Regions from separate parts of the Enterobacter sp. RHBSTW-00175 genome, predicted to be linked through region 1. Evidence: predicted binding sites of a transcription regulator. Region 1 holds the regulator's gene; each other region holds the start of a gene.

Region 1 (3,286 bases):
AAAGGAAAAATGACACGCCTGTTGTCAGGCGATTTTTTTGGCAATTAATCGTTCCGGGATAACGAAACTGAAACGAGTTCCTTTCCCCAGCGTGCTCTGAATATCGAGACGACTTTCATGATGATTGACCGCATGTTTCACAATCGCCAACCCCAGACCGCTTCCTCCGGTCTGGCGCGAGCGCGCTTTATCAACACGATAGAAGCGTTCGGTCAGGCGAGGCAGGTGTTCCGGCGAAATACCTGGCCCGTTGTCCTCAACGCTAAACTCCGCACCTGTCGGGGTATGTTGCCAGCGCACCACAATATGCGTCCCTTCCGGCGTGTGATTTACCGCGTTATAGACCAGGTTAGAAATGGCGCTACGCAGCTCATCCTCGCTGCCCAGTACTTTCAGGCCATTATCAACCTCAAAGGTCAGTTGATGTTTTTTATGGCTCAAGGTCTGCGCTTCGCGCTCTACAACGCGCAGCATCATCGGCACGTCGATAGTGTCATTCAACGCAAGCGTCGGGGCGGCCTCTATTTTCGATAACGTCAGAAGCTGTTTCACCAGCCCTTCCATCCGGTGCGTTTGCTCACGCATGGTATGCAGCGCTTTTTCGCGTGGCGCCCCTTCCAGCGTTTGCTCCTGCATCATCTCCAGATAGCCCTGCAGCACCGTTAACGGCGTGCGCAATTCGTGGCTGACGTTGGCAAAGAAATTACGTCGCGCCCCTTCCAGCTGGTGCATCTGCGTTACGTCGCGCGCCACCATTAACCACTGCTGGTCGCTGTAGGGCATCACGCGGATCTCAAGGTGACGACCATTGTTCAGTTTCAGATTATGCGGGCGGGTGAAGTCACGTTTTTTCAGATACTGCGTAAATTCAGGGTAACGCAGAAGGTTAAGGATATTCTGGCCATTATCATCCGGCCAGCGCAGCCCAAGCAGCTGTTGCGCCAGGCCATTACACCAGAAGATAGTCCCTTCTTCGGTGGTCAGAATGACCGCATCCGGCAGCGACTCCGCGCCACTGCGAAAACGTTTGATCAGGCTACCCAGCTCACGACGGCGCTTTTTATTACGCATCTGCATCTGATGCAGGCCGTAGAGCAGCGGCTCCCAGCTCCCGCTTCCCGGCGGAGGCGTCATACTGCGGTCAACCCACAGCCACCAGGAAAGGCGCAGTAAGTTCCAGAAATGCCAGATTAGCAGCCCGGTGACCGAAGCCAGTAAAAACCACGGCAAATGTCCAACGAATGCCCCCAGAATGAGGGCCGGGATACAACAAAGAATGAGTTCAAAAACGAGCCTTTTCCATGACAGACGTTCCAGCACGCGTCACACTCCTGTCATTGTTCAGAAACGGGTCGAGAAACGATAACCCGTGCCGCGGACCGTCTGCACCATACGATCGTGGCCGCTCAGCTCCAGCGCTTTACGCAAGCGGCGAATATGGACATCAACCGTCCGGTCTTCGACATAGACGTTAGTCCCCCAGACGTTATTCAGCAACTGCTCACGGCTATAGACACGCTCAGGGTGAGTCATAAAGAAATGCAACAACTTGAATTCGGTTGGCCCCATATCGAGTGGGTTTTCGCCGGTCATCACCCGGTGTGACGTTGGATCAAGACTTAAGCCCTGCATCTCAATCACCTCTTCCACCGCCATCGGCGAAATACGGCGCATCACCGCTTTAATACGGGCGACCAGTTCTTTAGGAGAGAATGGTTTAGTGATGTAATCGTCAGCGCCTGTTTCCAGACCGCGCACACGATCTTCTTCTTCACCGCGCGCCGTGAGCATGACAACCGGAATATCGCGGGTCATCGCTTCACGTTTAATGTGTTTGATGAACTGCAATCCCGAGCCGCCAGGCAGCATCCAGTCAAGCAAAATCAAATCAGGCCAGGGTTCGTTAAGTTGATTCACCGCGCTGTCATAATCTTCAGCTTCTACCGGCTGAAAGCCATTTTGTTCGAGCACGAAGCACACCATTTCACGGATCGGAGCTTCATCTTCTACGACCAGAATACGTCTCGCCATACTTTGCCCTGTCTTATCTTATTTAAGTTACAAGTTTGTAATGCGGCGTCATTATGCGTCAGATTTATGACAGATTTATGAAAAACATTACCACTATAAATGGCAAACTGTTGTTTTATTACAGCGGTTATTTTCCGTTCTCTGAAGGTTTATAATCCTATCCTCATTTTTTTGCCACGGAACCGTTATGCGCATACTTCACACCTCGGACTGGCATCTGGGTCAAAATTTTTACAGCAAAAGCCGCGCCGCAGAACATGAAGCCTTCCTGAACTGGCTGCTGGAAACTGCTCAGTCGCACCAGGTTGATGCCATCATCGTTGCCGGTGATATTTTTGATACCGGGCAACCGCCAAGCTATGCGCGCGAACTGTATAACCGTTTTGTCGTTAACTTACAGCAAACCGGCTGTCATCTGGTGATTGTTGCGGGTAACCACGACTCCGTGGCAACGCTGAATGAATCCCGCGATATTCTCGCGTTCCTCAACACGACGGTCGTCGCCAGCGCCGGGCACGCCCCGCAGATCCTGAAAAAACGCGACGGGACGCCGGGTGCGGTACTGTGTCCGGTGCCTTTTTTACGTCCGAGAGATATCGTTCAGAGTCAGGCCGGGCTTTCCGGCGGTGAAAAGCAGCAGCACCTGTTGCAGAGCATAACCGACTACTACCACCAGCAGTATGAAGCAGCCTGCGCCCTTCGCGGTGAACAGGAGATCCCCGTGATTGCCACCGGACATTTGACTACCGTTGGGGCGAGCAAAAGTGACGCAGTACGTGACATTTATATCGGCACGCTTGATGCTTTCCCGGCGCAAAACTTCCCGCCTGCGGATTACATCGCGCTGGGGCATATTCACCGCGCGCAGATGATTGGCGGTAGCGAACATATTCGCTATTGCGGCTCCCCGATTTCCCTGAGTTTTGACGAGACGGGCAAAGCCAAATCCGTGCATCTGGTGACGTTTACCGCTGGCAAGCTCAGCGCCGTCGATACGCTGGACGTCCCGGTCACCCAACCGCTCGCGGTGCTCAAAGGCGACCTGGCAGCCATCACCACTCAGCTTGAGCAGTGGCGTGGCGCGGCGCAAGAACCGCCGGTCTGGCTGGATATCGAAATCACCACCGATGAATATCTGCATGATATGCAGCGTAAAATTCAGGCCTTAACGGAAGATTTGCCCGTCGAGGTGTTGCTGGTGCGCCGTAGCCGCGAACAGCGCGAGAAAATCCTGTTGAGCGCTCAGCGCGAAACG
Region 2 (3,286 bases), 2.6 Mb from region 1:
GTCCCGGATAGACCTGCACTTTCTTGCCGTTTTCAATCTCAAAGCCTTCGGTAAATTTCAGCGAGCGAATCTCCGCCAGCGTGAAGTCGATGGCGTAATAGCGCCCGTCTTTACGGGCGCGATCCGGGAAACGTTCGGCCACATCTGTCACACGGTCAAGATAGTGGTCATGCAGGACAACCAGTTGGTCGTCCTTCGTCATCACCAGATCCTGCTCCAGGTAATCCGCGCCCTGCGCATAGGCCATCGCTTTCGCCGGCAGCGTGTGTTCCGGCAGGTAACCGCTCGCGCCACGGTGGGCAATAACAATCTTATCGGCTGCCAGTGCGGAGCCTGTTATCAGACCGGCCAGCAACAGGCCGGTCGCAAGTTGCGTCAATTTCATCGTAATATTCCTTATCGACGACGCGCCAGCACTTCAGCGTGGTGACGTTTTTCACCAATCATCACAACAATCAGCAGCAGTACAGCCAGCACGCTACCGCCAATCATCACCATAAAGCCGCCATCCCAGCCGAAGAAGTCAACGGTATAGCCCACAATGGCGCTCGCCGCGACCGAGCCGCCCAGATAACCAAACAGCCCGGTAAAGCCTGCTGCCGTCCCTGCCGCTTTTTTCGGTGCCAGCTCCAGCGCGTGAAGGCCAATCAGCATCACCGGGCCATAAATCAGGAAGCCAATTACGATCATACAGGCCATATCCACACCCGGGTTGCCCGGCGGGTTGAGCCAGTAAACCACGGTAGCGATGGTCACCAGGGTCATAAAGAACACGCCCGTGGCACCACGGTTGCCTCTGAACACTTTGTCCGACATCCACCCACACAGCAGCGTGCCTGGGATCCCGGCATATTCATACAGGAAGTAAGCCCAGGAAGATTTATCCAGCGCGAAGTGCTTAACCTCTTTCAGGTAAGTTGGCGACCAGTCGAGGATGCCGTAACGCAGCAGGTAGACAAACACGTTCGCCACTGCGATGTACCACAGCAGTTTATTGGGCAGCACATACTTCATGAAGATCTGTTTCGCCGTCAGCTCTTCTTCGTGTTGCTCGCTGTAATCATCCGGGTAGTCATTTTTATACTCTTCAATCGCTGGCAGACCGCAGGACTGCGGCGTATCGCGCATCAGCGCGAAGGCAAAAATGGCTACCACAATTGCGCCAAAGGCAGGCATGTAGAGCGCGGCTTTCCAGTCGTTGAACCAGGCCATCCCCAGCAGGAACAGCAGCGGCGGAATACCGCCACCCACGTTATGCGCACAGTTCCACACCGACACGATGCCGCCACGTTCTTTCTGCGACCACCAGTGCACCATGGTACGTCCGCACGGCGGCCACCCCATCCCCTGGAACCAGCCGCACAGGAACAGCAGCACAAACATAACGGCAATGCTCGACGTCGCCCATGGCACAAAGCCCATAAACAACATCACTGCGGCCGCCAGAATCAGACCGGCAGGCAAGAAAACGCGCGGATTCGAACGATCCGACACCGACCCCATAATGAATTTAGAAAAACCGTAGGCAATTGAAATCCCGGACAGCGCGAACCCCAGGTCACCGCGCGAGAAGCCCTGCTCTACCAGATACGGCATGGCGAGCGCAAAGTTCTTACGTACCAGATAGTAAGCCGCGTACCCGAAGAAAATCCCGAGGAAGATTTGCCAACGCAGGCGACGGTAAAGCGGATCGATTTCTGCCTCTGGCAGACGCGCCCGATGCGGGGCAGGTTTGAAGATACTGAGCATGATAGCCTCCGTGGCCGTATTTGAATTTTCAGAGGGTTATCTACCCCCTAACTCCAGAGAGGCGGCGATGTTAAAAAATCACAGTGATTGTTACTGTGAAACAACGCACAGATTGTTACATAAATATGACAGGATGCGCAAAAAGGCGCATGAAATCACGTTTCACTTTCGATTCTTGCTCGATTATGTTCGAAATCAAACAAACCACAGAATTGATGTGGCTAAATGGTAAAAAAACGAACATGAGGGAAGACAATGACAATTCACGATCCCCGCTATAGCGATGTGATTATCATTGGCGGTGGGGCAACAGGTGCAGGTATCGCACGCGACTGCGCCCTGCGAGGGTTAAATGTGACGCTACTCGAGCGTCACGATATCGCAACGGGCGCAACCGGGCGTAATCATGGTTTGCTGCACAGCGGCGCGCGGTATGCCGTCACAGACGGTGAATCTGCGCGCGAGTGTATTGCCGAAAACCAGATCCTCAAACGCATCGCCCGCCACTGTATTGAACCGACCGATGGCCTGTTCATCACCCTTCCCGAAGATGATCTCGCGTTCCAGCACACCTTTCTTACGGCCTGTACTGCCGCGGGTATTCGCGCCGAAGCGATAGATCCCGCCATGGCGCGTCGCCTTGAGCCTTCTGTAAACCCGGCGCTGATGGGTGCTGTTAAAGTCCCCGACGGCACCGTGGATCCGTTTCGTCTCACGGCCGCCAATATGCTGGATGCCCGTGAGCATGGCGCCCGCATCCTGACCGGACATGAAGTCACTGGCCTTATCCGCAAGGGAGATAGCGTGTGCGGCGTGCGGGTGTTTGACCCGCAATATAATGAATACAGCGAACTGTATGCTCCCGTGGTGGTCAATGCGGCGGGGATCTGGGGGCAGCGCATTGCAGAATATGCCGACTTATCCATCCGCATGTTCCCGGCCAAAGGCTCGCTGCTGATCCTCGATCACCGCATCAATAACCATGTCATTAACCGCTGCCGTAAACCGTCTGACGCCGATATTCTGGTGCCGGGTGACACAATCTCGTTGATTGGCACCACCTCAACCCACGTTGACTACAGCGAGATTGATTACAACCGGGTGACCGCCGAAGAGGTCGATATTCTGCTGCGCGAAGGAGAAAAACTGGCCCCGGTAATGGCCCGCACTCGTATTCTTCGTGCTTATGCTGGTGTACGCCCACTGGTTGCCAGTGATAACGACCCCAGCGGTCGTAACGTCAGCCGTGGCATTGTGCTGCTCGATCACGCACAGCGCGACGGCATGGAAGGCTTTATTACCATCACCGGCGGTAAACTGATGACCTACCGTCTGATGGCGCAGTGGGCCACAGACGCCGTGTGTCGCAAACTGGGCAATACTGAGCTCTGCGTTACCGCAGAGAGGCCCCTCCCTGGATCACAGCAATCCACCGAAAAAACGCTGCAAAAAATCATCTCATTGCCCGCGCCACTGCGTGGGTCTGCGGTCTATCGCCACGGTGACCGGACACCAGCGTGGCTCGGTGAGGGGCGAC
Region 3 (3,286 bases), 2.1 Mb from region 1:
GCAGATTGCCGCTGGTTTTATGAGCGGAAACCGTGACGAGGGTGAAGAGAGCAACGGTAACCCGCTGATCTATCTCGCTGTGTCGATAGTACTGGAACTGGTGTTTGGTATTCTCGCAAGCATCATTACCATGTGGTTCTCTCGTCACCGTGAATTCCATGCGGATGCGGGCTCTGCGAAACTGGTAGGGCGTGAAAAGATGATTGCCGCATTGCAGCGTCTGAAAACCAGCTACGAGCCGCAGGAAGCAACCAGCATGATGGCATTCTGCATCAACGGTAAATCTAAATCGCTGAGTGAGCTGTTTATGTCTCACCCACCGCTGGATAAACGTATCGAAGCGCTGCGTAGTGGGGAATACCTGAAGTAACGCAGTTTGTGATGAAGAGCCGGGCAGGAGCCACTCCGCCCGGCTTTTTTTATGCCTGAACGCCGGGCTGAGTGACGCGAAGCCCGCTGATAATTGCGGCAATGGTAGCGAGTGTCCCGGCGGTAAACAGCGCCACGTGTGTGCCATTCTGACCGGCGAGGTTAAACATCAGAGCGACCAGCGCGGCCCCGGTACTTTGCCCAAGTAACCGTGCCGTACCCAGCATTCCGCTGGCACCACCGCTGCGATGGCGCGGGGCGGAAGTGATAATGGTGTGGTTGTTCGGTGACTGGAACAGACCAAACCCGGCGCCGCAGAGGATCATTCGCCAGATAATATCCAGGTCAGAGGGCGAGGAGGGGAGCAATGCCAGAGCGAATAGCCCTGTTGCCATCACCACCAGACCGAGTGCACCCAACAGCCCGGCATGAACCCGCTCAATCAAATAACCTGCCAACGGTGCCATCACCATCGTGGCCAGCGGCCACGGGGTTAACAACAGCCCCGTTTCAACCTCAGTACGGCCAATCACGCTCTGTAAGAAGAAGGGCAGAGATACCAGCGCCAGCATCTGCGCGCAGAATGAACAGATTGACGTACCAATAGAGAGTGAAAACAGTGGAATGCGTAACAAATCAACCGGCAGCAGGGGCACAGGCAAGGACAACTGGCGGCGAACAAAGAAGAAGCCGATGACCAGCATCGCGGCAATTTCTGCGGCGATTAAGGTGATGGACTGACCTTGAGCAAATCCACTCAGGGCGGTGATCAGCAGACCGAAGGTCAGCGCATTCATCACCGCACTGGGTAAATCGAATCGCGGCATGGTGTTTTTCGGGCCATTTGCCGGGAGGTAGCGCAGGGCAAAGACGATAGCAATGATGCCAAGAGGCACGTTGATGGCAAAAAGCCACTGCCACGATGCAACGGAGAGGATTGCAGCGGCAATGGTTGGCCCGGCCGCCGAGGACACCGCGACAATAAAGGAGTTTATCCCCATGCCGCGTCCCAGATGGCGCTGCGGGTAGATAAGGCGTATCAGGGCCGTATTCACGCTCATCAATGCCGCGCCGCCAAATCCCTGGGCGATACGGGCGAGAGTAAGTGTATGCAGGGAATCCGACAGGGCACAGAAAAGTGAGGTGAGCGTAAAGACCACCAGACCGCACTGATAGACCCGGCGATAGCCAAACATATCACCGAGGAAAGAGAGCGAAAGAAGAGAAACCACGATTGCTATCTGGTACGCATTCACAATCCAGATGGAACTGGCGGGTGAGGCATGAAGGTCGCTGGCGATGGTTGGCAGGGCAACGTTAGCAATTGCACCGTCAAGGACAGCCATCGAAATACCGATAATAATGGTGGCAATGGCGCCGTACCGCTGGGGTAAAGGCAGTCCATCAGAAGGAATTTTTTCCATGGGGAATAAAAAGCTCAACGTGAAATTATTCTCAGAGTAACTATTTTAGCATTGTTAATTCCGTTTTATGTCGCAGATTTGTAACGAAGTAAACAGGGATTGATTGCAGGTATCATGACAGGAATTTATAATAAAAACCGGTTCTGATTTTTATAAAACACTCTCCATGAGGTGATAAATGGCAATCGCAGATTTGGATAAGCAGCCAGATTCTGTTTCTTCCGTGCTGAAGGTGTTTGGCATCTTACAGGCGCTCGGAGAAGAGCGTGAAATTGGTATTACAGAGTTGTCGCAGCGTGTGATGATGTCGAAAAGCACCGTTTATCGCTTTTTGCAAACCATGAAGTCTTTAGGGTATGTCGCGCAGGAAGGCGAATCTGAAAAATATTCTCTGACGCTGAAACTGTTCGAACTGGGCGCCCGCGCGCTCCAGAACGTCGATCTGATTCGCAGCGCCGATATCCAGATGCGTGAATTATCTCGTTTAACCAAAGAGACGGTTCACCTGGGGGCGCTGGATGAAGACAGCATTGTTTACATCCACAAAATTGACTCCATGTACAACCTGCGCATGTATTCGCGCATTGGCCGTCGTAACCCGCTGTACAGTACTGCAATCGGTAAAGTGCTGCTGGCCTGGCGCGATCGTGAAGAAGTGACCCAGATCCTCGATGGCGTGGAATATAAACGCAGCACCGAGCGAACCATCACCAGCACTGATGAGCTGTTAACGGTTCTCGATAAGGTTCGCGAGCAGGGTTACGGCGAAGATAACGAAGAGCAGGAAGAAGGTTTGCGTTGCATCGGTGTGCCGGTGTTTGATCGCTTCGGGGTGGTGATTGCCGGCCTGAGTATTTCATTCCCGACACTGCGTTTCTCTGAGGAACGTCTGCACGAGTATGTAGCGATGCTGCATACCGCTGCGCGTAAAATCTCCGAGCAGATGGGTTATAACGAGTATCCGTTTTAATCCAGGCTAAGATAAAAACGCCGCGTAATCGCGGCGTTTTTTTATTAATTCCCGTTATGGTGTTAACCGTTATCGATAACAACCGTCATCTTGCGCAGCACCGGACAGTTCGTTAACCCAATGAAGCCGCTGTCTGAATGCAGGTATTGTGCAGTACTGACTCCACGGGCCGTCACATACTTACACTGAATACCTAAGCCCGCCGCATTTTCGGTACTTCCCACAAGTACACCGTATCCGGTTAACAACAGGCCAATCCAGATAATGGCCAGTGCAATAATAGTGCGAATGATAAAATGCATCATTGCCTCTTTTTGTTAGTTGTCATGCCTTTAAGCGTAACGGGTTTACGCAATGAAACAAGTGCACTATTCCGAAAAGTACTTGATGACAGTACAGTTAGCCCCTGTTTAAGATAGCCATGCTAACCTGGTTACATCAGGTCATAAGACGGAGTGTGGAGTGAAAAAAATACGCTGGGTAATTCTGGTTATCGTGCTGATAGCATGCGTGGTGTTGTGGA

What was found. The regulator PhoB, encoded in region 1, activates phosphate uptake and scavenging genes when phosphate is short. The targets are predictions, from matches to a motif close to CTGTCATAAAACTGNCNNAT.
Region 2: the regulator PhoB is predicted to act here: its motif matches at 1,862-1,881, upstream of glpT (glycerol-3-phosphate transporter).
Region 3: the regulator PhoB is predicted to act here: its motif matches at 1,861-1,880, upstream of kdgR (DNA-binding transcriptional regulator KdgR).

What each region holds. Positions count from the first base shown of each region.
Region 1 is NZ_CP055930.1:3,219,905-3,223,190, reverse strand. It holds gene phoR (phosphate regulon sensor histidine kinase PhoR) at 25-1,320, opposite strand; gene phoB (phosphate response regulator transcription factor PhoB) at 1,342-2,031, opposite strand; gene sbcD (exonuclease subunit SbcD) at 2,219-3,286, shown strand, end outside.
Region 2 is NZ_CP055930.1:395,121-398,406, forward strand. It holds gene glpQ (glycerophosphodiester phosphodiesterase) at 1-385, opposite strand, end outside; gene glpT (glycerol-3-phosphate transporter) at 397-1,749, opposite strand; gene glpA (anaerobic glycerol-3-phosphate dehydrogenase subunit A) at 2,005-3,286, shown strand, end outside.
Region 3 is NZ_CP055930.1:5,281,054-5,284,339, reverse strand. It holds gene htpX (protease HtpX) at 1-370, shown strand, start outside; gene HV107_RS25545 (MFS transporter) at 420-1,793, opposite strand; gene kdgR (DNA-binding transcriptional regulator KdgR) at 1,972-2,763, shown strand; gene HV107_RS25535 (YobH family protein) at 2,826-3,065, opposite strand; gene mgrB (PhoP/PhoQ regulator MgrB) at 3,226-3,286, shown strand, end outside.